4 regions of the Streptomyces sp. NPDC088254 genome follow, and region 3 is predicted to be linked to each of the others. Evidence: riboswitches for the same ligand, from Rfam matches in the RefSeq annotation. Region 3 holds a riboswitch; each other region holds the start of a gene.
The links. A riboswitch is a leader RNA that binds a small molecule or an ion and turns the genes downstream of it on or off. The one in region 3 is predicted to bind cyclic di-AMP.
Positions count from the first base shown of each region.

Region 1: linked by a shared signal. The riboswitch ahead of ACIOC0_RS28530 (transglycosylase SLT domain-containing protein) and the one ahead of ACIOC0_RS13325 (transglycosylase family protein) in region 3 are both predicted to bind cyclic di-AMP.
Region 2: linked by a shared signal. The riboswitch ahead of ACIOC0_RS37610 (peptidoglycan DD-metalloendopeptidase family protein) and the one ahead of ACIOC0_RS13325 (transglycosylase family protein) in region 3 are both predicted to bind cyclic di-AMP.
Region 4: linked by a shared signal. The riboswitch ahead of ACIOC0_RS21150 (M23 family metallopeptidase) and the one ahead of ACIOC0_RS13325 (transglycosylase family protein) in region 3 are both predicted to bind cyclic di-AMP.

Region 1 covers NZ_JBIURQ010000010.1:308,901-315,930, reverse strand. Annotated here, with positions in the region: gene ACIOC0_RS28540 (GNAT family N-acetyltransferase) at 1-753, opposite strand, end outside; gene ACIOC0_RS28535 (HAD family hydrolase) at 944-1,768, shown strand; gene ACIOC0_RS28530 (transglycosylase SLT domain-containing protein) at 1,851-2,321, opposite strand; cyclic di-AMP (ydaO/yuaA leader) riboswitch at 2,327-2,513, opposite strand; gene ACIOC0_RS28525 (polyprenyl synthetase family protein) at 3,111-4,121, shown strand; gene ACIOC0_RS28520 (outer membrane lipoprotein carrier protein LolA) at 4,420-5,682, shown strand; gene ACIOC0_RS28515 (ABC transporter ATP-binding protein) at 5,829-6,788, shown strand; gene ACIOC0_RS28510 (ABC transporter permease) at 6,775-7,030, shown strand, end outside.
Region 2 covers NZ_JBIURQ010000016.1:205,598-212,627, reverse strand. Annotated here, with positions in the region: gene ACIOC0_RS37630 (Glu/Leu/Phe/Val dehydrogenase dimerization domain-containing protein) at 31-1,209, shown strand; gene ACIOC0_RS37625 (TetR/AcrR family transcriptional regulator) at 1,300-1,902, shown strand; gene ACIOC0_RS37620 (SGNH/GDSL hydrolase family protein) at 1,997-2,782, opposite strand; partial or broken gene ACIOC0_RS37615 (DUF6250 domain-containing protein) at 2,909-3,184, opposite strand; gene ACIOC0_RS37610 (peptidoglycan DD-metalloendopeptidase family protein) at 3,368-4,372, opposite strand; cyclic di-AMP (ydaO/yuaA leader) riboswitch at 4,377-4,535, opposite strand; gene ACIOC0_RS37605 (alpha-galactosidase) at 4,841-6,934, opposite strand.
Region 3 covers NZ_JBIURQ010000004.1:79,998-87,027, forward strand. Annotated here, with positions in the region: gene ACIOC0_RS13305 (exopolyphosphatase) at 27-968, opposite strand; gene ACIOC0_RS13310 (DUF501 domain-containing protein) at 965-1,510, opposite strand; gene ACIOC0_RS13315 (septum formation initiator family protein) at 1,532-2,008, opposite strand; gene eno (phosphopyruvate hydratase) at 2,148-3,434, opposite strand; gene ACIOC0_RS13325 (transglycosylase family protein) at 3,738-4,448, opposite strand; cyclic di-AMP (ydaO/yuaA leader) riboswitch at 4,452-4,620, opposite strand; gene ACIOC0_RS13330 (transglycosylase family protein) at 4,850-5,911, opposite strand; gene ACIOC0_RS13335 (cytochrome P450) at 6,123-7,030, opposite strand, start outside.
Region 4 covers NZ_JBIURQ010000007.1:105,995-113,024, reverse strand. Annotated here, with positions in the region: gene ACIOC0_RS21165 (GNAT family N-acetyltransferase) at 1-259, opposite strand, end outside; gene ACIOC0_RS21160 (HPr family phosphocarrier protein) at 436-717, shown strand; gene ACIOC0_RS21155 (GntR family transcriptional regulator) at 990-1,682, opposite strand; gene ACIOC0_RS21150 (M23 family metallopeptidase) at 1,910-2,671, opposite strand; cyclic di-AMP (ydaO/yuaA leader) riboswitch at 2,685-2,852, opposite strand; gene ACIOC0_RS21145 (M16 family metallopeptidase) at 3,059-4,447, opposite strand; gene ACIOC0_RS21140 (M16 family metallopeptidase) at 4,444-5,865, opposite strand; gene ACIOC0_RS21135 (DNA topoisomerase (ATP-hydrolyzing) subunit A) at 6,172-7,030, shown strand, end outside.

The DNA of each region.
Region 1 (7,030 bases), on a different contig from region 3:
GCAGGCCAGGACGGCCGTCGACCGCAGCCCGAAGTGGGCGGCGACGGGCCGCCCGCCGGCGTAGAGGACGGACAGCGCGCCGGAGCAGTCGGGGGCGCGCGTCTCGGTCGCGAGCCGGTGCACGAGCCGGGTGATCCACTGCCGGGCGAACCGGTCCCGGCGTCCGGTGCGCCGGTACTGGGCGGACTTCCACGCCATGAGCGTGCGCAGCGCGGCGGGATCCCGTTCGTCGAACACGAACCGCAGCGGTCCGGCGTGCCGGCCGAGCCTGCGCTCCTTGGCGAGTGTCGTCCTCAGGAACTTGGGCGACTGTGCGCGCAGGACGGACTCGTAGGTCTCGTACCCCTTCTCCACGTCGATGACGTAGGAGGCGTACTCGGCTGCCGCGTACCGCGTGAACAGGTTCTGCTCCGCCTCCAGGTTGTCGAAGGCGAAGCTCGACAGGGAGCAGGCGCACATCAGTTCGGCCGCGTCGAGCCGGAGCCCCGGGCTCAGTACGGCCCCCTGCGCGTCGCAGACGCCGTACGCGAGGGCCTGCCCCCGTCCCAGCGGGCCCCGCTCGTGGGGCAGGAAGCCGACCGGTTCGCGCCCCTCGTACACCACCGCCACGCGCGTGCGCGGGCGCACGCGCCCCACGGCGTCGGCGAACTCGGGTTCCATGAAGGGGTTCCGTGGAGCGGCCGACGCCGCGCGCAGCACGCGCCACCGCTCCCGTTCCCCCTCGCCGAGATCCTCCGGATCCAGCACACGAATACGTCCACTGTTCAACCTGACCCCCCGATCAAGTCCCCCGGACACTGTGGACGGTACCGCTCCAGACGGTACGAGCGGTAGGTAGCGGACCATGTTGTTGCCAACCGGTGCAGAACCGCCCTTTCCCTCCCTGTGGGAGCGGTTGCATCGGCGGTGAGTTGAGGGTGTCCGGGATCCGTATTCTCTGGTCATGGCCGCACCTCACGCATATGCCGCGCGCTCCGCGTACGCCCTCATCGCCACCGACCTGGACGGAACGCTGCTCCGCGACGACGACACGTTCTCCGACCGGTCGCTCGACGCGCTCGCACGGGTCGCGGCCGCCGGCGCCCGTCACCTCGTGGTGACCGGCCGTCCGGCGCCACGGGTGCGGCCGCTGCTGCGGATCCTGCGGAGCAGGGGGCTCGCGGTGTGCGGACAGGGCGCGCAGGTGTACGACATCGCGGCGGACCGCCTGCTGTGGTCGGTCACCCTGGACCGGGAGCTGGCCGAGGTGGCCCTGGGCAAGATCGAGGCCGAGGTCGGTCAGGTGTACGCGGCCGTCGACCAGAACGGCGTCGACGGGCTGACCCTCATCGAGCCGGGCTACCGGATGCCGCACCCGACCCTGCCGGCCCTGCGGGTCGGCTCGCGGGAGGACCTGTGGTGCGAGCCGATCAGCAAGGTGCTGCTGCGCCATCCCACCCTGTCGGACGACGAGTTGGCGGCGACGGCCCGCTCGGTGGTCGGTTCGCTCGCCACCGTCACCATGTCGGGGCCGGGCACGGTGGAACTCCAGCCGTCCGGCGTCACCAAGGCGACGGGACTCGCCCTGGCCGCCGAGCACCTCGGTCTGCGGCCTCAGGACACGCTCGCCTTCGGCGACATGCCCAACGACATCCCCATGTTCGACTGGGCGGCGTGTGGCGTGGCGATGGCCAACGCCCATCCCGAGCTCAAGGCGGTGGCCGACGAGGTGACGGCGTCGAACGAGGACGACGGCGTGGCCGTCGTCCTCGAACGACTCTTCCCCTAGGCGCACGGGCCCTACGGGGCTACGGGCCCTACGTGTCCACGGAGCTCCGGGTACTGCGGGTCTCCGGGCCCTAGGGGTACGTCTAGTACGCGCCGAAGACGTTGTCGATGGAGCCGTACCGGGCCGCCGCGTAGTTGCAGGCGGCGGTGATGTTGGCGACCGGGTCGTAGGGGTCGTACGCGGTGCCGGCGACGTGGTACGCGGCGAAGGTCGGGTCGATGACCTGGAGCAGCCCCTTGGACGGGGTGCCCTTGGCCGCGTTGGAGTCCCACAGGTTGATGGCGTTCGGGTTGCCCGAGGACTCGCGGATGATGTTGCGGTAGATGCCGTGATAGGTGCCCGGGATCTTCTTCTCGGCCATGATGGCGAGCGACTGGCGGATCCACCCGTCCAGGTTGTTGGGGTAGCCGGCGAGCGTGGTCTCGGGGACGGCGGTGGTGGCGGCCGAGGCGGTGCTCGCTCCGGCGATGGGGAGGGCGAGAGCGGCGACGCCGGCGCAGGCGACTGCGATGGCGCGGGTGAAGCGGCGGCGGTGCTGAGTGGCAGCGGACATGGGGGCGTTCCTCTCCGGCGCCTGCGGGGTGAGCTGTCGGGTTCGGGCGGGAGCTGCCCGGTCGGCGCCGTGGGGTACGGCGACACGACTTCACCCCGAGCCGGCCCGGTACGTGCGTGACGTACTCCGGTCCGGCGTTCTGCCTGGGTCCCCCGCTCCTGCCGTGCGCGAGTGGTTCGTCGATGGGAGTCGCCGGACGGCGGCAGGATGAGGCGTCTGTCCGGCTGGCCGGGAACGTATGCGAGAGCACATGTCCGAAACAAGTGTCGGAATCACGGAAAACCCCTATTGACCTTGGTCTGGTGTTTATGGGGCGCTTGATCCTTTGCATTCGGCAAGCGTCAACTCGCGTGACGCGCTGGGGGATCCGGGGGTCGGCGGATTCCTGCACCTCCGAGGGGAAAGTGAGCCAACTCACCCGCGATGACAAGACCGACTAAAACGGACATCAAGTTCCAAGTCGCTTTTAAAAGGGCGTGAGCGAAATCCGATGGAATTCACGGAGCGGAATGTCTGATTTGCTGCTCAGGTTCCGATTTATTTAGTGAGCGTCGTGAGATTCGGCACACCGGGGGACGTCGTCGGCCGACGGGGTGGAGGGGAGGTTTCCGGGGTACCGGCGCTTCGCGAGCCGGACGCGGCCTCTCCCGGTCGGGCGACGTGGGGCCGGGGGGCGTGGGGGCTTATCGGTGATCGAAACATGACCGGATACGCTGACTTGAGTGATGTCGGCGACCTATCGACAAACCGTGTGAGCGCCAGCGGACACCAGCAGACAGGAGACCCCTCGTGACCGTCGTCGGGCCGTTTGGGCTGAGCGTGCGGGACCAGGCTCTGGAAGCCGATGTCCAGGCCGGATTGGCGGCTGTCGAGGAAGGCCTGTTCGAGGCCACCAAGAGTGCGGTCCCCTTCATCACCGAGGCCGCGCAGCATCTGGTGAAGGCGGGCGGGAAGCGGTTCCGGCCGCTGCTGGTGATGCTGTCGGCGCAGTTCGGGGACCGGCACGCGCCGGGCATCGTGCCGTCCGCCGTGGTGGTCGAGCTGACCCACCTGGCCACGCTCTACCACGACGACGTGATGGACGAGGCCGAGGTGCGGCGCGGGGTGTCCAGCGCGAACACACGGTGGGGCAACTCGGTCGCGGTGCTCACCGGCGACTTCCTCTTCGCCCGCGCCTCCCACATCCTCGCCGACCTCGGGCCCGAGGCGGTCCGGGTGCAGGCGGAGGCGTTCGAACGGCTGGTCACCGGCCAGATCCTGGAGACGGCCGGTCCGACGGACGGCCGGGACCCGGTCGAGCACTACCTCGACGTGCTGGGCGGCAAGACCGGCTCGCTGGTCGCGGTGGCGTGCCGCTTCGGCGCGATGATGTCCGGCGCAGACGAGACGGTCGTCGACGTGCTCACCCAGTACGGGGAGCGGCTCGGGGTCGCCTTCCAGCTCGCGGACGACGTCCTGGACATCGCCTCGGACTCGCGCGAGTCGGGCAAGACGCCCGGGACGGACCTGCGGGAGGGCATCCCCACGCTGCCGGTGCTGCGGCTGCGGGAGCGCGCGGAGCGGCTGTCGCTGCCGGAGGACATCGCGCTGTGCGAACTGCTCGACTCCGACCTCAGCGACGACGCGCGGCACGCGGAGGCGCTGGCCGCCCTGCGGGCCCACCCGGCGCTGGAGCAGGCCCGCGCGGACACCGTGCGGTACGCCAAGGAGGCGCGGGCCGCGCTGGCGCCGCTGCGGGAGTGCGAGGCGAAGCGGGCGCTGCTGGAGCTGTGCGACGCGGTGGTGCACCGGGCGGGGTGACGCCCCGCCACTGAAGGGCGCGTGCCTTCACCCCTGAGCGACCCCCTGGGAATCTCCTTCACCCCGTCAGGTCACCCTGCGCCCCCTACGGGTCCCCCCACCCGCTCAACCCCCGTGTCATACCGCAGGCGTACGCGTAGTTGCGCCCTCGGGTTGACGTATCCAGGCGGGTTGTTTGGTCATATGGAAACCACGGAAATCACCACCGCTCACCGATTCGGGTGAGAATGGCGGCTTGTGGTGGGGACCGTCGCACCCGAGATGACCAGCCGCCGCCGACGACGGAGGTAAGGCACACATGGCACCGTTCGCATCCGACGACCGCACGCACGCCGGGGAGGCCGACGACCTGCCCGTCGGACGACGCAAGGCCGTGCGGTACGTCGTCCCGGTCACCGTGGTGGGCGTCGCGGCGGCGACGATCGGGCTCGTCCCGGCGCTCGCCGACTCGGGCGACCCCGACCTGCCGAGGATCACCGCCCAGCAGCTCATCCAGAAGATCGCCGCCTCGGACGTCCAGCAGCTGTCCGGCACCGTGAAGATCACCACCGACCTCGGCCTGCCCGACCTGGGCGGACTGGAGAGCGGGCTGCTCTCCGGTGCCGCGGGCAAGAAGGGTGACGGGTCGTCCGCCGACCCGTCCGCCAAGCTCACCGAACTCGCCGCCGGCACGCACACCCTGCGGGTCGCCGCCGGCGGGCCCGACCGGCAGAAGCTGTCGCTGCTGGAGAACGCCGCCGAGTACAGCGTCATCCACAACGGCAAGGACGTGTGGGGGTACGACAGCGCCTCCAATCAGGTCTACCACTCCACCTCCGAGGAGGGCCGCGACGGTCACGAGGCGGCTCCCGCCACGCCCAAGGACTTCGCCGACGAGGCCCTGAAGGCCGTCGACGACACCACCTCCGTGACCGTGGACGGCACCGTGCGGGTCGCCGGCCGGGACGCCTACAAGCTGCTCGTGAAGCCGAAGCAGTCCGGCTCGACCGTCGGCGCGGTCAGCGTGGCCGTGGACGCGAAGACGGGGCTGCCGCTGAAGTTCACGCTCACCCCCGCCGCGGGCGGCGCCGCCGTCGTGGACGTCGGCTTCACCCAGGTGACGTTCGCCAGGCCCGCCGCCTCCACCTTCGACTTCACGCCGCCGAAGGGCGCGAAGGTCACCGAGGGCGACGAGGACGGCCCGGCCGGACTCGGGGACAAGGCTCCCGGGCAGCCGGGCAGGGCCCCGGGGCACGAGGGCGGGAGGCCCGGTCTGCCGGGCAAGGCTCCCGAGGAGGGACTCGGCCGGGACCTCGACGGCCTGAACGTCCTCGGCGAGGGCTGGACCTCGATCGCCACCTTCGACACCGGCGGCGAGGGCGTGCCCTCCGGCAAGACCCCCGAGGCGGGCGCCTTCGGCGGCTTCCTGGACTCCTTCGGCGACAAGGTCACCGGAAAGTTCGGCTCCGGCACCGTCTTCTCCACCCGGCTGATCAACGCCCTCGTCACGGACGACGGCAAGGTCTACGTCGGCGCCGTCACCAAGGACGCCCTCGTCAAGGCGGCGGACGCCGGACGGTGAGAAGCCGGGCGGTGAGAAGCCGGGCGGTGAGAAGTCGTGCGGTGAGAAGCCGGCCGTGAGAACGGCCTGAGTACGCTGACGGGAACCGACGATCGGGGGAGCCGGTGGACGAGGTCGCGGACGGCACGGCAGCGTGGGCGACGCCCGTGACCGGTCGCCCACGACCGGACGCCGCCGACGCAGTCATCAGCACCCGCGGCCTCACCAAGCGCTACCGCGGCGGCCAGCTCGCCGTGGACGGTCTCGATCTGACCGTCCCGGCGGGCAGCGTCTTCGGCTTCCTCGGCCCCAACGGTTCCGGCAAGACCACCACGATCCGCATGCTGATGGGCCTGATCGAGCCCACCTCCGGCACGGCGCGGGTGCTCGGGCGGCCCATGCCGCGCGCTGCCCGCGCCGTCCTGCCGCACGTCGGGGCCCTCATCGAGGGCCCTGCCCTCTACGGCCACCTGTCCGGCCGGGACAACCTGCTGCGCTACGACGCCGCCGACCCGACCGCCGACCCCCGCACCCGGCGCGACCGGGTCGCCGAGGCCCTGGAGCGGGTGGGGCTGACCGCGGCCGCCGGCAAGAAGACCAAGGCGTACTCGCTCGGCATGAAGCAGCGGCTGGGCCTGGCCGCCGCCCTGCTCCAGCCCCGCCGGCTGCTCGTCCTGGACGAGCCGACCAACGGGCTCGACCCGCAGGGCATGCGCGAGATCCGGGTCCTCGTCCGGGAACTCGCCGCCGACGGCACCACCGTCTTCCTCTCCTCCCACCTCCTCGACGAGATCGAGCAGGTGTGCACGCACGCGGCCGTGATGGCCCGTGGACGCCTCCTCGTGCAGGGCCCGGTCGCGGACCTGGCGGCACGCGCGCGTGGGCGACTCGTCGTCACCACCCCCGATCCGGCGGACGCGGCCCGGGTGCTGAAGGAACAGGGCGTCGGGGACGTCGTCGTCGCCGAGGACCGGGTCACGGGCGAGCCCGCGGAGCTCGAACCGGCGGATCTCAACGCCGCGTTGGTGAACGCGGGCGTCCGGGTCCGCGGCTTCGGCGTGGAACGCGCCTCCCTGGAGGACGCGTTCGTGGCACTCACGGGAGAGGGATTCGATGTCGCGGGCTGATCTCGCACCGGGGCGGGTGAGCGCGGTCGCCCGACCGACCCGGGCGCTGTGGACGTTCGGCCTCTTCCGCAGCGAGTTCGTCACCACCCTGCGCCGCTGGCGCACCCTCGCCCTGCTGGGCGTGCTGGCGGCGGTGCCGGTACTCGTGGGCATCGCCGTGAAGATGGAGACCGGCGACGGCTCGGGAGGGGGCGGCGGGAGAGGCGGTGGCGGCGAAGGGCCGGCGTTCGTCGCGCAGATCA
Region 2 (7,030 bases), on a different contig from region 3:
TCAGTGATGGCCCCAGGTCGAGGAGCCCGTATGACCGCCCCCCTGCTGTCCCTCACCTGGACCGACGACGTCACCGGCCGGCAGGGCTTCCTGGTCGTCGACCGGCTGGTGCGCGGCGTGTGCAGCGGGGGCCTGCGGATGCGGGCGGGCTGCACCCTGGAGGAGGTGACCGGCCTCGCCCGCGGCATGAGCTTCAAGGAGGCGCTCCACTACGACCCCGAGGCCCGTTACGTCCCCCTCGGCGGCGCCAAGGGCGGCATCGACTGCGATCCGCGGGACCCTGGGGCATACGGGCTGCTGGTGCGGTACCTGCGGGCGGTGCGGCCGTACGTCGAGAGCTGCTGGACCACGGGTGAGGACCTGGGGCTCACGCAGGACGTCGTCGACCGGGCCGCCGCCGAGGCGGGTCTGGTGTCGTCGGTGCAGGCCGTCTATCCGCTGCTCGACGACGAGGAGGCGGCCCGGAGGCGGCTCGCCGACGCCTTCGCCGTCGAGGTGGACGGCATCGGTCTGGACGAGCTGGCCGGCGGCTGCGGGGTCGCCGAGTCGGTGCTCACGGCGCTGGACCGGGCGGGAGTGCCGTACGCCGGGACGCGGGTCGCCCTCCAGGGGCTGGGCACCATGGGCGGGGCCACCGCCCGCTTCCTCACGCGCGCGGGGCTGACGGTGGTGGCCGTCGCCGACGTCAAGGGGACGATCGCCAACCCCGAGGGCCTGGACGTGGAGGCGCTGCTGGCCGCGCGGGACGCGTACGGCACCGTCGACCGCGCCGCCCTGCGCCCCGGCGACCGTGAGCTGCCGGGCGACGCCTGGCTCTCGGCGGACGTGGAGGTGCTGGTGCCGGCGGCGGTGTCGTACGCGATCGGGGTCGAGGAGCAGGGGCGGATCACCGCCCGGTGGATCGCCGAGGCCGCCAACATGCCCGTCCTCTCGGCGGCGGAGGAGCTGCTCCACGCGCGCGGGGTGTGCGTGCTGCCGGACGTCGTGGTCAACTCCGGTACCAACGCCTGGTGGTGGTGGACGCTCTTCGGCGACATCGGCGCGGACGCGGACGAGGCGTTCGCGCACATCCGACGCTCGATGCGGGCGCTGGTCGAAGGCGTCCTCGCGCGCGCGGAGAGCGACGGCACGACCCCTCGCGCCGCCGCCCACGCCCTCGCCGCCCAGCGCCTGCCGGCGATCACGCGACGGTTCGGCGATCACCGCTGAGGCGGGGCGCACCGGGTGACGGCGCGGGCGTGTGCAAAGAGGGCTGTGAGCACGTCGGTGCAGGTCGCGGGGGGTGTGTAGGGTTGCCGCGTGGCGAGAGTCCGGTTGAGCGTGGCCGAGCGGCGTGAGGAGCTGCTGCGGGCGGCCATCGAGCAGATCGAGGCGCGGGGCGTCGCGGCGGTCAGGATCGCCGATGTGGCCGCGTCGCTCGGGGTGAGCAACGCGCTGGTGCTCTACCACTTCGAGACCAAGGAGAAGCTGGTCGCCGCCGCCTTCGCGCACGCCGCCCAGGACGATCTGGCCCGGCTGCGCAAGCTGCTGGGCCGACGGGCCCCGGCCCTGGCCCGGCTGCGGTCGGCCGTGCGCTGGTACGCGCCCACGGGCCAGGCCAAGGGCTGGCGGCTGTGGATCGAGGGCTGGGCGGTGTCGCTGCGCGAGCCCGCGCTGCGGGAGGTCGCGCGTGATCTCGACCGGCAATGGAAGGCGGCGCTGGCCGAGGTGATCGCCGAGGGGGTGGCCGCGGGCGAGTTCCGCTGCCCCGACCCGGCCGGCGCCGCCCTGCGCCTGACGGCCCTGCTCGACGGTCTCGCGGTACAGCTGACGTCCTACCAGGGCGGGGTGTCCCGGGCGAAGGCCCACGACTGGGTCGAGGAGACGCTCACCCGGGAACTCGGTCTGCCGACGGGGAGTTGAGCAGCAGGCAGCGTCCGGGTGGACGCGCCCGCGCACGGCCGGCCGCGCGGAGGGGCCGCTCGCGCCGACGCGGTCCCTCCGCGCGGACGGCCTCTCACGCCACCGACTGGATCCACATCTTGATGTCGTCCGGCGACAACGCGCCCTTGGCCGTGACGTGGTCCCCGGAGGACTCCCCGCGCAGCCTGCGGCCGATCCACGGCACGAGGTACTCGCGCGCCCAGTGCACGTCGTCGCGGCGGACGTCGAGGGCGCCGCGCGGCGGCAGCGGCGGCCAGGGCTGCTCCGGGTCGGCCGGGATCTCCAGGCCGAGCACCTGGCCGGCGCGCAGCGCCACGCGCGTGTGCCCCTCCGGGGAGAGGTGGAGCCGGTCGTGGTCCCAGGCCCGCCGGTCCTGCACGGACTTCAGCGACCACAGGTCCAGCACCGGACAGCCGTAGCGGTCGGCGATGGCGCGGACGTGCCCGTTGTAGGTGGCGATCTTGCCGCGCAGGTGCTTGAGGACGGGGACGCCTCGGGTGTCGAACCCGGTCGTCACCATGACCGTGCCGCACACCGCGGTGAGTTGGGCGATCGCCCGCTCGAACCGCTCGGCGACCTCGTCGGGGTCGGTGCCGGGACGGAGGATGTCGTTGCCGCCCGCGCAGAAGGAGACGAGGTCGGGCGCGAGTTCGACGGCCCTCGGCAACTGGTCGGCCATGATCTGGTCGAGCAGCTTGCCGCGCACCGCGAGGTTCGCGTACCGGAAGTCGCCCTCCGGCCGCCGGTCCGCGAGCAGTACCGCGAACCGGTCGGCCCAGCCGACGAACGCCCCGTCGGGCCCGGGGTCGCCGACGCCCTCGGTGAAGCTGTCCCCCACCGCCACGTACGACCCGATCACTGATCTGCTGTCACTCTTCGAATCGTCTGCCACAGCAGTGCATGATTCACCGTCGAATGTGACCTACGCGACCGTAGGCAAGGGTTGACTGGCGGTGAGAAAGGACACCCTTAAAGAATTTGCCAATCAAGGAATAAGGGACCACACGCGGAAGTCGTTGATGCGGAAGCGGCTCCACGTGGTGCGGAACGCGAAGTGCCCGCTGATGCAGGGCTCGGGGTCGGTGTGGTCGAACACGAGCGGTCCGTTGTTCCGCCACCGGACGGTGGAGCCGTCGGACACGATGCGGACGTGGTTCGGCTCGCCCGCGACGAGCAGCGGCTCGGTGCAGTCGTGCAGCAGCGGCCGCTCCCCCGGCCGGCCGACGTAACGGCGCATCCGGGTCGTGGTGTTGGAGTTGGAGGCCGTCTTGGGGAACGGCTCCTTCGTGACGCGCGGAGTACGGCGGACGGCACGGAAAGCGCTTGCCGGGCGAGAGGCGGAGCTCGCCGTGCCCTCGCCCCGCCACCGCTGTCGACACCCCGGGAGCCCCGCCACGAGACCGCAACACGACGATCACGGACTCGTGGCGGCCACGGGGGCCCGTCAGCCGACGGAGACGCCGCGCGCGCGGAGGTAGGCGACCGGGTCGACGTCGGAGCCGTAGTCCGGCGTGGTGCGGATCTCGAAGTGCAGGTGCGGTCCGGTCACGTTGCCGGTCGAGCCGGAGAGGCCGACCTGCTGGCCGGGGAAGACGCTCTGGCCGGCCGAGACGGAGAGCGCGGAGAGGTGGGCGTACTGGGCGTAGTAGCCGTCGGCGAGCCGGATGACGACCTGGTTGCCGTACGCGCCGCCCCAGCCCGCGGAGACGACCGTACCCGCGCCGACGGCCTTGAGCGAGGTGCCGGTCGGGACGACGAAGTCGACGCCGGTGTGGTAGCCGCTGGACCACATGCTGCCGGACATCCGGTACGGGGTGCCGACGGATGCGTTGGACACGGGGAGGCTGAAGCCGGAGACGTTGCCGCCGCCGCGGGTGGTCTGCCCGGCCGACGTCTTCGTGGCGGACCTCGAAGAGTGCGAGGACTTCGAGGAGTGCGAGGACTTCGAAGAGTGGGAGGACTTGGGGGCGGACGACTTGGAGGAGTGCGCGGAGCGCGAGCCCTTCGACGCCGTGTCACCGGAACCGGCGGCGCCCGCGGAACCGGCCGCCGCCCGCTTGCCGATCGACAGCTTCAGGCCGGGGTGGATGAGCGAGGGGTCCTCGCCGACGGCCTCGCGGTTGTCGGCGTACAGCTTCTGCCAGCCGCCGCGCACGTGCTGCTCGTCCGCGATCCTGGAGAGGTAGTCGCCGGACCGGACCGTGTAGGTCGTGGTGTTCGCCGCGGCCGGGGCCTCGGCCGCGGCGGAGCGCTGCGCGACCGGGACGGTCTGCACGGGCTTGTCCGAGACGGAGGAGACGGACTGGGCCGCCGACTGGGCGGGAGCCGCGTGGGCGCCGGCGGCGCCGATGAGCGGGAGGGCGAGAGCCGCGCCGCCGGTGCCGGCGGCGGCGATGGAACGGCTGAAGCGCGGAGCCTTGGGACGGCGGTGCTTACCCTTCGCGGGCATGGCGGGTTCCTCTCCGGCGCCTGCGAGGTGAGCTGTCGGGTGCGGGCTGGAGATGCCCGGCCGCGCCGGAGCGCGGCTTTACCCCAAGCCTGTTCCGGAGACCGGAACAGGCGGTCTTGCCTGTGGGTCCCCCGCTCCTGCCGTGGACGGGTGAGTGTCTGCGGGTTCCGGTCGGCGGCAGGATTCGGCGTCCGTCCGGATTGGCGTGAAACCTAAGCGACCCGGACACGCGACGACAAGCGACACGTGCCCCGGTGACGTCCGCGTCGTGATCCGCTGCGCCGTGCTCCCGTCACACTCCGTGCACCAGGTGACGCATTCTGCGGGAAACACTCATGAAAACTCCACGAATTACGTGAACATGGCTAATGACGCACGGTCACGAATATGACGCTGCTCACGCCGCACCGCTCAGCGGCCCTTATTCCAGACCGAGTTGAATGAAGGGCATCAATTCGGGCAGAGCGCTCAGATACGGCACAGACGGACAACCGTCGCATCGAGGTCACCGCGCAGTCCCGTGCGCAACCCGTGATGCAACAGCACCGCCCCCCGGTGCACTTCGCCCGTTTCGAGGCATTCGTACGACGCCTTCGGGTCGAGGCTGCGCAACCGTACCGCCGGCGCCGGCTCGCCGTAGCGCTGCGACTGGAGCCAGGCGAGGACGACGCTCTCGCCCCCGCGCACGTACTGCACCGCGCTCAGGCCGCCCTCGGGGGCGCGCAGCCGATGGAGGTCGCCGTGCTGGACGAGGGGCCGGATCTCCTTGTAGAGATCCACCCAGCGCCGGGCCTCGGCGAGTTCCTCCTCGGTCCACTCGGACAGGTCGCCGCCGACGCCGAGCACTCCCGCCATCGCGCTGACGAACCGGAACCGCAGCGAGCTGACGCGGCCGTTGAGCTGGGTGTTGGGACTGTCGGTGACCCAGGCGGCCATCACCCGCGCGGGGTGGATCTGACTGAAACCGTGCTGGATGGCGAGTCGGTCCAGCGGGTCGGTGTTGTCGGAGGTCCACACCTGGTCGGTACGGCTCATGATCCCGAGGTCGATCCGCCCGCCACCGCCCGAGCAGGACTCGAAGGCGACACCGGGGTGCGCCTCCCGCAACCGGTCCAACAGAGCGTACAGGCCGCGCACATGGTCCACCCAGAGCCGCTGCGGATACGGGTCGTCCGGCCAGCCGGCATCGGTGAAGCAGCGGTTGAAGTCCCACTTGACGTAGTCGATCGGGGCACTGGACAGCAGGGTGTCGAGCCGCTGCCAGAGGTACTCCCGGACGTCCTCGCGGGCGAGGTTGAGGACCAGTTGGTTGCGCAGTTCCGTGCGCCTGCGTCCCGGCTGGAACTGCACCCAGTCGGGGTGCGCCCGGTACAGGTCGCTGTCCGGGTTGACCATCTCGGGCTCGACCCAGATGCCGAACTGCATGCCGAGCGCGTGCACGTACTCGGCGAGCGGCTTCAGGCCCTTGGGGAAGCGGTCGGGGTTGGGCGTCCAGTCACCGAGCCCCGCGTGGTCGCCGGTGCGCGCGCCGAACCAGCCGTCGTCGACCACGAACAGCTCGACGCCGACGGCCGCGGCGCGGCGGGCGAGGGTGGCCTGCTGCTCCTCGGAGATGTCGAAGTAGGTGGCCTCCCAGGAGTTGAACAGCACCGGCCGGTCGCGCTCGGCGTCGGGGATCACGTGGGCGCGCTGGTAGGCGTGCCAGGCGCGGCTGGCGCCCCCGAAACCCTCGTCGGTCCACAAGCCGGCGAAGACGGGCGTGGTGAAGTCCTCGCCTGGCGCGAGCAGCGTCAGGCCCGAGTCGTCGTGGCCGGCGCCGCCGGTGATCTGCACGCGGGCGTCGGGCAGTTGGGCGACGGAGATCCGCCAGGACCCGGACCAGCCCAGGGCGCAGCCGTAGACCTCGCCGCGCTCCTCGGTGGCGTCGGCGTCCAGGGCGACCCAGGGCAGGTGCTGGTGGCTGGTGTGGCCGCGACGGCTGCCGATGACCTTCTCGCCGTAGGTGAGGGGCGCGCGGGTGAGGCGGGACTCCGCGGCCCAGCGGCCGTGCAGCTGGGACAGCCGCCAGCCGTCGCGGTCGGGGATCGTCCAGACGGCGGAGTCGGCGCGCAGCAGCTCCAGTGGCTCGTCGCCCTGCCCGCCCTCGTGGCGAAGGGTCGTCCAGCGCTCCACGACGTCGCCGCGCATCCGGTAGTGCAGGGTGACGGCCAGTCGGCCGTCGCGGAAGCGCAGCCGCAGCTCGTCGCCCTCCTCGCCGCCGTCCGTCTCATGGCCGACGAAGGACCACTCGGTGCCGCGCCGTCCGGGGGTGCGCACCGACAGGGCGGGCCGCACGAAGCGGGCCCCGCCCTCCACGGGGTACTCCTCGCGGCCGTCGAGGGGGGACTCGAAGGCCCAGTAGTCCGGCAGCGGGCGCACGGCGAGCGCCTGCGCGTCGGCCAGCTCGATCCGGGGGCCCCAGTGCAGGTGCACGAGCTCGTCGGTCTCGGTGACATGGACGGCGTAGCTGCTGGCAGGCCCGGAGAGGAGCCAGGTACGGCCGTCGGCGTCGGACTCGGGCATCAAACCCCCACTGATTCGAACAGGTGCGATCAATCGCCGACATCATCCGACGTCGACGTTCACTGAGCAAACGTCAGGGGGGTGCGCTTCGCGCGG
Region 3 (7,030 bases):
GACCCCCTCGCGAGCACCGGTTCAGCTCAGGCCTTCGACCACGCGATGCCGTCGAGGATGTCGTGCTCGCTCACCACGACCTCCTCCGCTCCGATCCGGTCCATGATCGAGATCAGTACCAGGGCGCCAGCGGCGATGACGTCCACCCGGCCCGGGTGCATCGACGGGACGGCCGCGCGCTCGGCGTGGGTGGAGCGCAGCAGCCACTCGGCGATCTCGCGGACCCGCTCACGCGGGACACGGGAGTGGTGGATGGCCGCCGAGTCGTACTCCGGCAGCTCCTGCGCGATCGCCGACACCGTGGTCACCGAGCCCGCCAGACCCACCAGCGTGCGCGCCTCGCGCAGCGGAACCGTCTCCTCGGCGAGGTCGAGCGCGGCCTCGATGTCGGCGCGTATCGCCGCGATCTGCTCCGCAGTGGGCGGGTCGCTGACCGCGCCGTCCACCACGAGGTGCCGCTCGGTCATCCGCACACAGCCGACGTCCACGGAACGCGCCGCCCGCACCCGGTCGTCGCCGACCACGAACTCCGTCGAGCCGCCGCCGATGTCCACCACCAGGTACGGCCTGGCCAGGTCGTCAAGGCCCGTCAGTTCCCGCGTGGCCCCGGTGAAGGAGAACTCCGCCTCCTGGTCGCCGGAGATGACCTCCGGCTCCACGCCGAGGATGTCCAGCACCCCGCGCACGAACTCGTCCCGGTTCTCGGCGTCACGGGAGGCGGAGGTGGCGACGAAGCGCAGCCGCTCGGCGCCGTGCTCCTTTATCACCGCCGCGTACTCCCGGCACGCGGCGAAGGTCCGCTCCAGCGCCTCGGGCGCCAGCCGGCCGGTGCGGTCGACGCCCTGCCCGAGGCGGACGATCGTCATACGCCGGTCCAGCTCGACGAGTTCACCGGTCGCGGGGTCCACGTCGGCGACGAGCAGCCGGATCGAGTTCGTACCGCAGTCGACGGCGGCGACGCGGGTCACTGGGTCTCTCCCTCGCCGGACGGCGGCTCCGGCAGCGTCACGCAGGCGCCCTTGGCCCACCACTGGGGCAGCATCGCCAGCGCCTCGTCCCCGAGCGGGTTCACGCCGGGGCCCGCGGCCAGCGAGTGCGCCACGAGGACGTGCAGGCACTTCACCCGGTCCGGCATGCCGCCCGCGCTCGGGAAGCCCTTCAGCTCCTCGATCTCGTCGCGCCGCCGGACGTAGTCCTCGTGCGCGGCCCGGTAGGCGGCGGCGAGCTCCGGGTCCGTCCCCAGCCGCTCCGTCATCTCCTTCATCACGCCGTTCGCCTCCAGCGTGCCGATCGCGGAGTTCGCCTTGGGGCACGTCAGGTAGTACAGCGTCGGGAAGGGCGTGCCGTCGGGCAGACGGGGGGCCGTCTCGACGACGTCCGGCTGCCCGCAGGGGCAGCGGTGGGCGATGGCGCGCAGACCGCGCGGCGGGCGTCCGAGCTGCTGCCGGAAGGCCTCGACGTCCGCGTCGGTGGGCTCGGTGCGCTCGGTGGTCGGCGGGGGCGTTTCCATGACTGTCTTTCTATCGGTCATTCACTGGTCGGCGGCGTCGGACTTGTCGACCCCGTCCCAGACGTTCGAGTACCAGGGGCGGTCGGCGGCGCCGAGGTCGGTACGGGACTTCCTGGCGGCGCCCGGGTCGATGACGACGAAGCCCGTCTCCCCCGGCATCACGTAGTGCAGCCGCTCCCGGATCCGCTGCTCGGCATAGGCGTCGTCCTGCCACCGCGCCTTGAGGTCGCGCAGTTCCTCCACCCGCTGCCGGGCCTGCTCCCGCTCGCGCTGGAGGTCGGCGATCTCGGCGCGCTGGGAGACGTACTGGCGCATCGGGTAGGCGAGGGCCACCACGAGCGAGCACAGGACGAGCGCGAGCAGGGCGGCGCGGCCGGTGAGGCGGGAGCGGCGGGCCTGCCGTTTGGTCTGCGAGCGGTAGACGCGGGCCGCCGTCTGCTCGCCGAGCAGCCTGATCCTGGTCGTGGTGGAGAACCGGTCCCGGTCCCTCACGGACATGTCCCCGCCTCCCGTCTCGTCCCGCGTCGCACGCGTTCCGTCCCGCGTCACACACGCGTACGTCCCCGCACACGGTACGGGACCGGGTACGGGGACGTACGTACGACGCTGCCTGAGGGCGTCAGGCCGTGGCCGCGTCTCAGTTCGTGAAGCGGAACCGGGGGAAGGCGCTGCGGCCGGCGTACACCGCGGCGTCGTCGAGAATCTCCTCGATGCGCAGCAGCTGGTTGTACTTGGCGACGCGGTCCGAGCGGGCCGGGGCGCCGGTCTTGATCTGACCGCAGTTCACGGCGACGGCGAGGTCGGCGATGGTGACGTCCTCGGTCTCGCCGGAGCGGTGGGACATCATGCACTTGAAGCCGTTGCGCTGGGCGAGCTCGACGGCGTCGAGAGTCTCGGTCAGCGAGCCGATCTGGTTCACCTTGACCAGCAGTGCGTTGGCGGCGCCCTCCTCGATGCCGCGGGCGAGGCGCTCGGGGTTGGTGACGAACAGGTCGTCGCCGACGAGCTGGACCTTGTCGCCGAGGCGCTCGGTGATGGTCTTCCAGCCGTCCCAGTCGTCCTCGAACAGCGGGTCCTCGATGGAGACCAGCGGGTACGCCTCGACGAGCTCGGCGTAGTAGTCGGTCATCTCGGCGGCGGAGCGCTCCTTGCCCTCGAAGACGTAGACGCCGTCCTTGTAGAACTCGGAGGCGGCGACGTCGAGCGCCAGGGCGATCTGCTCGCCGGGGGTGTAGCCGGCCTCCTTGACGGCCTCGAGGATCAGGTCGAGGGCGGCACGGTTGGAGTCCAGGTTCGGGGCGAAGCCGCCCTCGTCGCCGAGACCGGTGCTCAGGCCCTTGCGCTTCAGCACCTTCTTGAGGGTGTGGTAGACCTCGGCCCCCCAGCGCAGGGCCTCGGAGAAGGACTCCGCGCCGATCGGGGCGATCATGAACTCCTGGATGTCCACGTTGGTGTCGGCGTGCGAGCCGCCGTTCAGGATGTTCATCATCGGCACCGGCAGCAGGTGCGCGTTGGGGCCGCCCAGGTAGCGGAACAGCGGCAGGTCGCTGGCCTCGGAGGCGGCGTGGGCGACGGCGAGGGAGACGCCGAGGATGGCGTTGGCGCCGAGGGAGCCCTTGTTGTCGGTGGCGTCCAGGTCGAACATGGCCTGGTCGATCAGGCGCTGCTCGGTGGCGTCGTAGCCGACGAGCTCGGGGCCGATCTGCTCGATGACAGCGAGGACGGCCTTCTCGACACCCTTGCCGAGGTAGCGGTCGGGGTCACCGTCGCGGAGTTCGACGGCCTCGAAGGCGCCGGTGGAAGCGCCGGAGGGGACGGCGGCACGACCCGTGCTGCCGTCGTCGAGGCCGACCTCGACCTCGACCGTGGGGTTGCCTCGGGAGTCCAGGATTTCCCGGGCTACGACGACGTCGATGGACGGCACGAGCATCTCCTTCATGGGATGTGACGCTGGTTCGACTAGAGCCTAACCGCCCCGGGGCCGTCGGCAGCCGACCGACCGTCCCGTGGACAGACAGACGGTACACATTGTTCCCGGTCGGAACAAAGAGGGGTGGCGAGGAGAGCGGGCGAACGCCCGGCCGCGGAAGAACGAACCCCGCCCCGGTGCGTACGGGGGAGAACGCACCGGGGCGGGGAGCCCGTGGGGACGGGGGCGGCCCTCACGAGGCCCCGAGCGTGCGGGCCTCGCTCGTGAGGACGCTGTGGCTTCGGCCGGAGCCGGGCGTCACTTCAGGTGAAGCTGCTGACCCGGGTAGATGAGGTTGGCGTCCTCGACGATGTCCTTGTTCAGCTCGAAGAGCTTGGCCCAGCCGCCGGCGACCTTCTGCTCGGTGGCGATGGAGCTCAGGGTGTCGCCCTCGACGACCTTGTACTCGCCGTCGCCCTTCTTGACCTTCTCGCCGGTCGGCGTGGTGACCGTCTTCTGGCTCTTGACGGCCGGACGCTCGGTCGAGCGGGAGGCGCTCTGCTTCTCGGTGGACCGGCTGCCCGAGTCCGAGGAGCCGGAACCGCTGCCGGAGGAGCCGGAACCGGAGCCGCTGTCGGAGGAGCCGCCGGTGTACGCGGCGCCGGACAGGCCCTTGCCGCAGACCGGCCAGGCGCCCTTGCCCTGGCTCGACAGGACCTTCTCGGCGACCTGGATCTGCTGCGACTTGCTCGCCTTGTCGGCGGTGGAGGCGTACTGCGTGCCGCCGTACGCGGACCAGGTGGAGGCGGAGAACTGCAGCCCGCCGTAGTACCCGTTGCCGGTGTTGATGGACCAGTTGCCGCCCGACTCGCACTGGGCGACGGCGTCCCACTCGGAGGAGGTGGCGGCGGAGGCGTTGCCCGCGGCCATCAGCGGGGCGGCGATGGCGACGCCGGTGACACCGGCCAGCGCGGCGGCACGGGTGGCCTTGGCCGGACGACGGTGCTTGCCCTTGGCGGAAAACAGCATGGTGGATCCCCTCACCGACGCCTACGAGGTGAGCTGTCGGGTTCGGGCCGGTTGGGTTGCCCGGCCACTCCTCCGTCGGAGGCGTGGCTTCACCCCTAGCCGGATCCAGCTGAACCGCTGGGCCCGGCGCTTACCTTGGGTCCCCCGCTCCTGCCCGCGGCGCATGACGCGACGACTGTTCCCGGGCGGCCGTCGGCAGGATTCGGCGTAGCGGCAGCCGGGGCTCGGGTTGCCGAGCGGTCACGACCGTAGGCACGGAACCGACGGAATATCAAAGACGGGAGGGGCCCATGAGACTCATCCCACACTTTCACCGAACCGGACATTCAGGAACGAAATGGGACGTGAACTCCCCCCGTTTCGGGGGCTTTTCAGCCCTCTTGATCCTTTCCCTCGCCCGGTCAGCCGACCACGGTGACCAGGGTCTGACCCGGTGCGATGTCGGCCGGGTCGGCACCGATGGCGTCCCGGTTGGCGTCGTAGAGGGCACGCCATCCGCCGTCGACACCCAGGGAGTCGGCGATGGAGGCGAGAGAGTCGCCGTCGCGGACGGTGTAGGTGTCCGCGACGCCGAGGGCGTTGGCGGCGTGGCGGCCGGAGGAGGGGGCGGCGTTGCCGGCGCTCTCGTCCGCGGTGGGGCCGCGGTGGCGTCCGGAGCCGAGGGCGTCGGCGTCGAGCGTCTCCGCGCCGACGGAGCCCGCGGTGAGGGAGCCGGTGTCGACGAGGCTCCACGAACCGGCGTCCTGACCGGACTTGTCCGACTCGTCCAGTTTCGGGGACTCGGTGGGCGAGCTGTCGCCTGCCTGCGCCTCATCGGAGCCTGCCGCGCCGTCCGACTTCGCCGAGCCGTCACCCGCAGGGGATGACGATTCGGATGAACCGGATGAAGGGGAGGAAGGAGACGAAGGTGACGCGGAGGGCGAAGACTGCGAATCGCCCGCATCCTTCTCCGATCCGACGGAGCCGCCGCCGGACTCCTGGGAGGAGCCCGAGGAACCGGCGCCTCTGGAGAGGTCGGCCAGGCCGGAGGTGATCGAGGAGTCGGACGAGTCGTCCGCGAGGCCGGTGTCCACGTCACCCGTGGCCGCGTCGGCGGTGAGCCCGGAGGTCAGGCCGCAGGTGCCCCACGCGCCCACGCCCTCGCCGGCGAGGACCTTCTGGGCGACGGCGATCTGCTGGTTGCGACTGGCAAGGTCGGGACGCGAGGCGTAGTCGCTCCCGCCGTACTTGTCCCAGTCCTCCTGACTGAGCGACAGACCGCCGTACTCGCCGCCGCCCTGGTTCGCGCTCCAGGAGCCGCCGCTCTCGCACTCCGCCACCCGGTCCCACACGGTGCCGTCGGCCGCGCTCGCCGCCGAGGCGCCGAGCAGGGGGATGGCGATGGCGGAGCCGGTCACACCGGCCGCGACGATGAGGGCCGGGGCCTGGCGGGGGCGACGGTGACGACCGTTCCCGGTGAGCATGCGAACGCCTTTCTCGAGACAGCAGTGCCCTCGCGACGAGCGGAAGAGGGTCGCCGCGTTGACGAGTGAACGTATCGGCAGACGATCGCTTGTCACAAGTTAATGCCGCGTAGATCACGTGAAGATCACAGAGTTGAGAATCGGTCACCTTCGTTTCGCAATCCGGTCACACGGCATCAGGTTTGGGAGCCGGCGCGAGGTGTTGACCGGGTCACCGTTCGACCGGGGTGAACTCCACGGGGAGGGTGCGCAGTCCGCGCATGATGAGGCCGCCGCGCCACCTCAACTCCTCGGCTTCCACGGCGAGTCGGAGGTCGGGCAGACGGGTGAGGAGGGTCGCCAGCGCGGTCTGGCCCTCCAGCCTGGCGAGGGGCGCGCCGAGGCAGTAGTGGATGCCGTGGCCGTAGCCGAGGTGCTGGTTGTCACGGCGGCTCAGGTCGAGGGTGTCGGGTTCGGTGAAGCGTTCCGGATCGCGGTCGGCCGCGGCAAGAACGACGAGGACGGGATCGCCGGCGGCGATGTCCTGGCCGCCGATGCTGAGCGGGCGGGTGGCGAACCGCCAGGTGGCGAGCTCCACCGGGCCGTCGTAGCGCAGGAGTTCCTCCACGCCGGTCTCCAGCAGGGCGCGGTCGCCCGCGGCGAGGGAGTCCTGCAGGCGATGGCGCTGACCGGGGTGGGTGAGCAGGGCGTAGGTGCCGTTCCCGATCAGGTTCACGGTGGTCTCGAACCCGGCGAACAGGAGGATGAACGCCATGGCGGCGGCCTCGTTCTCGGTGAGGTGCTCGCCGTGGTCGGAGGCGCGGATGAGACCGGAGATGAGGTCCTCGCCGGGAACGGGTGCCGGTGTGAGGGCCTCGCGTTTGCGGTGGATGAGCTCGGCGAGATAGCCGCGCATCTTCTTCACCGACCGTGCGACTCCGCCGCGCGGGCCCCCGCCGTGCCGGATCATCATCCCCGCCCAGTCCCGGAAGTCGTCCTGGTCCTCGCGGGGGACGCCCAGCAGGTCGCAGATGGCGTAGATGGGGAGCGGGAAGGCGAAGTCGTGGATGAGGTCGGCGCTTCCCCGCGCCGCGAACCGGTCGATGAGGTCGTCGGTGAGCTCCTGCACGCGGGGCGCGA
Region 4 (7,030 bases), on a different contig from region 3:
CGCCGACCGTGGCCGCGAGTCCCACCCGGTCCACAAAGTCGTGGTGCGTGAAGCGGTGGACGTCCTTGGCGGACAGACGCGGGTAGGGCGCGAAGAAGCGGTAGTACTTCGACTCGTCCGAGACCTGCTCGTAGAAGTTGACCAGGCGCTCGGCGTCATCGACGGTGATGGGGCGGATGCGCGCGGTGCCGCCGTCGCGCAGCACCACGTCGGCTTCCCAGTGGGCGGGGTACTCGTGCCGGTCCGGCGCGCTCTGCATGGGGCCCAGAGTACGGCTCGCGTACGACAACGGCGCGAGGCAGTCTGTGAGGACGAAACCGTGGGGTCGAGGCCGCGATCCCACGTCCACCGGCAGAACGGGGCGACCCCGTTCCAAGGTGCTTCACGTGTGGAACACTGGTCTAGACAACCCTGAACAGCGAAGGGCAGCATCACATGGCTGAGCGCCGCGTCAACGTCGGCTGGGCCGAGGGCCTCCACGCCCGCCCCGCCTCCATCTTCGTCCGAGCCGCCACGGCCGCAGGCGTCCCGGTGACGATCGCCAAGGCGGGTGGCACCCCCGTCAACGCGGCGTCCATGCTGGCCGTCCTCGGTCTGGGCGCCCAGGGCGGCGAGGAGATCGTCCTCGCCTCCGACGCCGAGGGCGCGGACGCCGCCCTGGACCGGCTGGCCAAGCTGGTCTCCGAGGGCCTCGAGGAGCTTCCCGAGACCGTCTGAGCCACGCTCGCGGCGCCCTTGGAGCCGCGTCGCCCCACCCGGGCGGCGCGGCTTCGCCGTCTCGGCCCCGTACCGGTCACTCGCCGGCCAGCCACAATTTCGGCAATTTCGGCGAGGGGGGGAATCCCGTTCCTCCGAGAGGTGCAGAAAAGGCCGGCGGGCGGGTTCGCGGACGCACGGAAAGCGCGACCGGTCAATTCCGGGCGCGCGCCATGAAAAGGCAGCGGAAATATGGCCCGCCGAATATCCCCTCTTTGTATACGGCTCCCGTGTTAATGCCGGCGGCCTGACATGTTGACGGCGTGTTGCGAAGTCCTCACACGCTCCGCCCCGTCCCCGCCGGTGAAGCGCAGCCGGTGCACGGCGGAGGCGCGCTCGGTGTGCAGCGCCGTGATCGCCCGCGCGCGCTCTCCGTCGCCGCGCGCCACCGCGTCCACGATCGCGCCGTGCTCCGCCCAGGACTCCACCGGGTCGGCCGGCGTCTCCACCGCGTACATCCAGACGATCTTGTGACGCAGCCCGGTCAGCGTGGAGGACAGGGCGTGGCTGCCGCAGGCCTGGGCGAGCGTCTCGTGGAACCAGCCGCCCAGGGAGCGCAGGTCCTCGCTGCCTCCCCGCCTGGCGCGCTCCTGGCCCAGCCGGACCAGGCCGCGCAGCACCTTCAGATGCGCCTCGGTGCGCCGCTGGGCGGCCCGGGACGCGCCGAGCGGCTCCAGCAGCAGTCGCATCTCGAGCAGGTCGGCGGCCTCCTGCTCGGTCGGTTCCGCCACGCACGCGCCCGCATGCCGTCGGGTGACGACGAAGCCCTCCGCCTCCAGCGTGCGCAGCGCCTCGCGGACGGGGACGCGCGAGACTCCGTAGCGGCGGGCGAGCAGTTCCTCGGTGAGGCGGCTGCCGCGCTCGTAGACACCCGCGACGATGTCGTCCCGGATGGCCGTGCACACCGAGTGCGCCGGAATACGCATGACCGACCTCCGCCTTTGTCCCCGCGAAACGTCGACGAGTGACGTCCGTTCCGTGACTCTATTGCAATGTGCGGGAATTTCCGATGGCGGGCCGGAATCCATGGATATTTTTTGGACAGCGGAGGCGATGAAGCGGGGAAAACGGCAAAAGCCCGGCCCCCGGAGGACGCTGTCGGTGCGTGCGTCCCCCGGGGGCCGGGGCTGTGGGTTCGGTGCGCCGTGCGGCGTCAGACGTTCAGGCCGTGCTTGCGGAGATAGGCGACGGGGTCGATGTCCGAGCCGTACTCCGGGCTGGTGCGGGCCTCGAAGTGCAGGTGCGGGCCGGTGACGTTGCCGGTGGCGCCCGACAGGCCGATCTGCCGGCCCGGGGTGACCTGCTCGCCCACCGAGACGCTGATGGACGACAGGTGGCCGTACTGGGTGTACGTGCCGTCGCTCATCCGGATCACGACCTGGTTGCCGTAGGCGCCGCCCCAGCCGGCCTCGACAACGGTGCCGAGCCCGACGGCGTGCACGGTGGTGCCGCTGGAGGCGTGGAAGTCGATGCCGGTGTGGCTGCCGGAGGACCACAGGGAGCCGCCGGACTTGTAGCTCGTGGAGACGTACGAGCCGCTGATCGGCGGGACGAAGGTGTTCAGGCGCTTGCGCTCGGCGGCGCGGGCGGCACGCGCCCTGGCCGCGCGCTCCTCCCTGACCTTCATGGCTGCCATGACGGCGGCCTTCTTCACCTCGGCGGCCTCCTGGGCCGCCTGCTGCTGGGCGGCGGCCTGGTCGTCGACCTGCTGGGCGACGGAGTCGCCGACGTTGACGACCGGGACGAGGCCGGTCTGCTCGACGGAGGGCGTGGGCTCGGCGGCGACGGCGGAGCCGGAGGCGACGGTGGCGATGACGCCCGTGGTGGTCAGTGCGGCGATGCTCGCCGCGCGCGCGGAGGTGCGCCGCATCCGACCGGGACGACGGTGCTTCCCGGTGGCGCAGGTGAACGCCATGAAGTTGAGCGGTCCTTTCCTTCCCTCTCGCCTACCGGGTTAGCTGACGGGTTCGGAGCAGGAAGGTCTCCTACGGACCCCCTCGCGACTCGCGCGGGCGTCCGATTCACCCCAGGGACTTCACAGTTGGGTCCCCGGCTCCCCTGGCTCGCGCCGTACGGGGACTCGGCGATGACTGTCCGGTGCCGCGGGTGCGGCGCAGTGCCCGACGGACAGCCCGGACGAACCTAGACGGGGCCGCTGTCAATTCCCAAACAGAAGCCGCCTTTTGTAGCGCATCCCACAGGGCAGACGGGCAGTCACTCCCGCAATTCGGACATCATCCGGACAACAGGGAGTCCCGGTGACACATACGTCACCGGGACTCCAAGCGCGCGTGCGGGTGGGTCAGTCGGCCGTGACGACCTTCACCTCGCCGATGCCGAGAGCCTCGACCGGCGCCTTGATCTGCGCCGCGTCACCGACGAGCACGGTCACCAGACGGTCCACCGGGAAGGCGCTCACGGCGGCCGCGGTGGCCTCCACGGTGCCGGTGGCGGCGAGCTGCTGATAGAGCGTCGCCTGGAAGTCGTCCGGCAGGTGCTGCTCGACCTGGTCGGCGAGCGTGGCGGCGACGGCCGCGGCGGTCTCGTACTTCAGCGGCGCCACGCCGACGAGGTTCTGCACGGCGACGTCGCGCTCGGCGTCGGTCAGCCCGCCCTCGGCCAGGGTGCGCAGCACCTTCCACAGGTCGTCCAGCGCGGGGCCGGTGTTCGGGGTGTCGACCGAGCCACTGATCGCGAGCATGGCGGCGCCCGAGCCGTCCGGAGCGGACCGCAGGACCTGCCCGAAGGCGCGCACGCCGTAGGTGTAGCCCTTCTCCTCGCGCAGGACGCGGTCCAGACGGGAGGTGAGGGTGCCGCCGAGGCAGTACGTGCCGAGCACCTGCGCGGGCCACACGCGTGCGTGCCGGTCGGGTCCGATACGGCCGATCAGCAGCTGCGTCTGGACGGCGCCGGGGCGGTCCACGATGACGACCCGGCCGTTGTCGTCGGCGGTGACCGGCGGCACCGGGCGCGGCTGCGCGGCGGAACCCGTCCACGTGCCCAGGGTGTCGCCGAGGAGCGCCGCCAGGTCGACGTCGGTGAGGTCGCCGACGATCACGGCGGTGGCCGTGGAGGGGCGGACGTGCTTCTCGTAGAAGGCGCGCACGGCCGCGGAGTCGATGTTCTCGACCGTCTCCGCGGTGCCCTGACGGGGGCGCGACATGCGCGCGTCGGCCGGGAACAGCTCCTTGGAGAGCTCCTTGGCCGCACGCCGGGAGGGGTTGGCCAGCTCGTGCGGGATCTCGTCCAGGCGGTTGCGGACGAGGCGCTCGACCTCGCTGTCGGCGAACGCGGGCGCCCTGAGGGCATCGGCGACCAGGCCGAGGGCCTTGGCCAGCCGGGAGGCGGGCACCTCCAGGCTCACGCGGACGCCGGGGTGGTCGGCGTGGGCGTCGAGGGTGGCGCCGCAGCGCTCCAGCTCGGCGGCGAACTCCTCGGCGGAGTGCTTGTCGGTGCCCTCGGAGAAGGCGCGCGCCATGATCGTGGCGACGCCGTCCAGGCCGGCCGGCTCGGCGTCCAGGGGCGCGTCGAGGAGGACTTCGACGGCGACGACCTGCTGGCCGGGGCGATGGCAGTGCAGGACGGTCAGCCCGTTGTCGAGGTTTCCGCGCTCGGGCGCCGGGAACGCCCACGGCTTGGCGTCGCCCGCCTGCGGCTGGGGGTGGAAGTCCATCGTGGCGAGCTCGGTCACTTGGTCGCCTCCTCGTCGTGGTCGTCGGCGGTGGTCGCGGCGCCGTCGGCGCTCTCCGTGCCCTCGGTGGGCTCCGTGGGCTCGGTGGGCTCCGTGGGCTCGGTGGGCTCCGTGGGCTCCGTGGGCTCGTACACCAGCACCGCGCGGTTGTCGGGGCGCAGCCGGGCCTTCGCGACCTCGCGAACCTCCTGCGCCGTCACGTCCAGCACGCGCTGGACGGCGGTCAGGGCGAGCTGCGGGTCGCCGAACAGCACCGCGAACCGGCACAGTTCGTCGGCGCGGCCGGCGACCGTGCCCAGGCGGTCCAGCCACTCGCGCTCCAACTGCGCCTGAGCGCGCTCCATCTCCTCGTCCGTGGGGCCCTCCTCGGCGAACCGGGCGAGCTCCTCGTCGATGGCGGTCTCGATGACGGGCACCTCGACGTCGCCGGAGGTCTTCACGTCCAGCCAGCCCAGGGAGGGCGCTCCCGCGAGCCGCAGCAGGCCGAAGCTGGCCGCCACCGCCGTGCGGTCGCGGCGCACCAGACGGTTGTAGAGGCGGGATGACTCGCCGCCGCCGAGGACGGTGAGCGCCAGGTCGGCGGCGTCGCACTCGCGCGTGCCGTCCTGCGGCAGACGGTAGGCGGCCATCAGGGCGCGCGCCGGGACCTCCTCCTCGACGACCTCGCGCAGTTGCTCGCCGATGACGTCCGGCAGGGAGCCGTCCCGGGGCGCGGGCTTGCCGTCATGGCCGGGGATGGACCCGAAGTACTTCTCGATCCAGGCGAGGGTCTGCTCGGGGTCGATGTCGCCGACGACCGACAGGACGGCGTTGTTCGGCGCGTAGTACGTGCGGAAGAACGCGCGCGCGTCCTCCAGGGTCGCCGCGTCCAGATCGGCCATGGAGCCGATCGGCGTGTGGTGGTAGGGGTGGCCCTCCGGGTAGGCGAGGGCCGTGAGCTTCTCGAAGGCGGTGCCGTAGGGCACGTTGTCGTAGCGCTGACGGCGCTCGTTCTTGACGACGTCGCGCTGGTTCTCCATCGACTCGTCGTCCAGGGCGGTCAGCAGGGAGCCCATGCGGTCGGCCTCCAGCCAGAGGGCGAGCTCCAGCTGGTGCGCGGGCATGGTCTCGAAGTAGTTGGTGCGCTCGAAGCTCGTGGTGCCGTTGAGGGAGCCGCCCGCGCCCTGGACCAGCTCGAAGTGCCCGTTGCCCTTGACCTGGGCGGAGCCCTGGAACATCAGGTGCTCGAAGAGGTGGGCGAGTCCGGTGCGTCCCTTGACCTCGTGGCGCGATCCGACGTCGTACCAGAGGCACACCGCCGCGACGGGGGTCAGGTGGTCCTCTGAGAGCACCACGCGCAGGCCGTTGGCCAGGCGGTGCTCGGTCGCTGTCAGGCCCCCGGAGCCTGCCTGGGCTGTGGCCGTGTGACCCATGGGCATGTATGTCCCTTCCGATCGCGGACGCGGTCGTCGAAACCGCGGTTTTCCTGCCGGTCCTGCCACTGTATGCAAGCGCGTGGAGCGTCGGCGAAGTTCCCGGACGACGTACGCCGAGAGCGAGATCGCGTAGCCTGCGGGCAGCCGTGGAGAAGGGGCCTCCCTCACAGGGCACCGGGCCGACGCCCGGGCCCCGGCCCGCACTGTCAGTGCCACGGTCCACAATGGTCCGCGTCAGATCCCGTCACACGCCTCAGCACGCGAGCGCCCCGCAGGCGAGCGACCAGAACACAGGAGGAGCCGGCAGCGATGGCCCGCCGCAGCACGAAGACCCCGCCTCCCGACGACTCGTACGAGGAGAAGATCCTCGACATCGACGTCGTCGACGAGATGCAGGGCTCCTTCCTCGAGTACGCGTACTCGGTCATCTATTCGCGCGCCCTGCCGGACGCCCGCGACGGCCTCAAGCCCGTGCACCGCCGCATCGTCTACCAGATGAACGAGATGGGCCTGCGCCCCGACCGCGGCTATGTGAAGTGCGCCCGTGTCGTCGGCGAGGTCATGGGCAAGCTGCACCCGCACGGTGACGCGTCGATCTACGACGCGCTGGTGCGCATGGCCCAGCCCTTCTCCATGCGCGTGCCGCTGGTCGACGGCCACGGCAACTTCGGTTCGCTGGGCAACGACGACCCGCCGGCCGCCATGCGGTACACCGAGTGCCGTCAGGCAGCGGCGACGAGCCTGATGACCGAGTCGATCGACGAGGACACGGTCGACTTCACGCCCAACTACGACGGCCAGGAGCAGGAGCCGGTGGCCCTGCCGGCCGCCTTCCCCAACCTCCTGGTCAACGGCGCCTCCGGCATCGCGGTCGGCATGGCCACCAACATGCCGCCGCACAACCTGGCCGAGGTGATCGCGGCCGCCCGCCATCTGATCCGGCACCCGAACGCCGATCTGGACGCCCTGATGCGGCACGTCCCGGGTCCCGACCTGCCCACCGGCGGCCGCATCGTCGGCCTGTCCGGCATCCGCGACGCCTACGAGACGGGCCGCGGCTCCTTCAAGATCCGTGCGACGGTGTCGGTGGAGACGGTGACGGCCCGCCGCAAGGGCCTGGTGGTGACGGAACTGCCGTTCGCCGTCGGCCCCGAGAAGGTCATCGCCA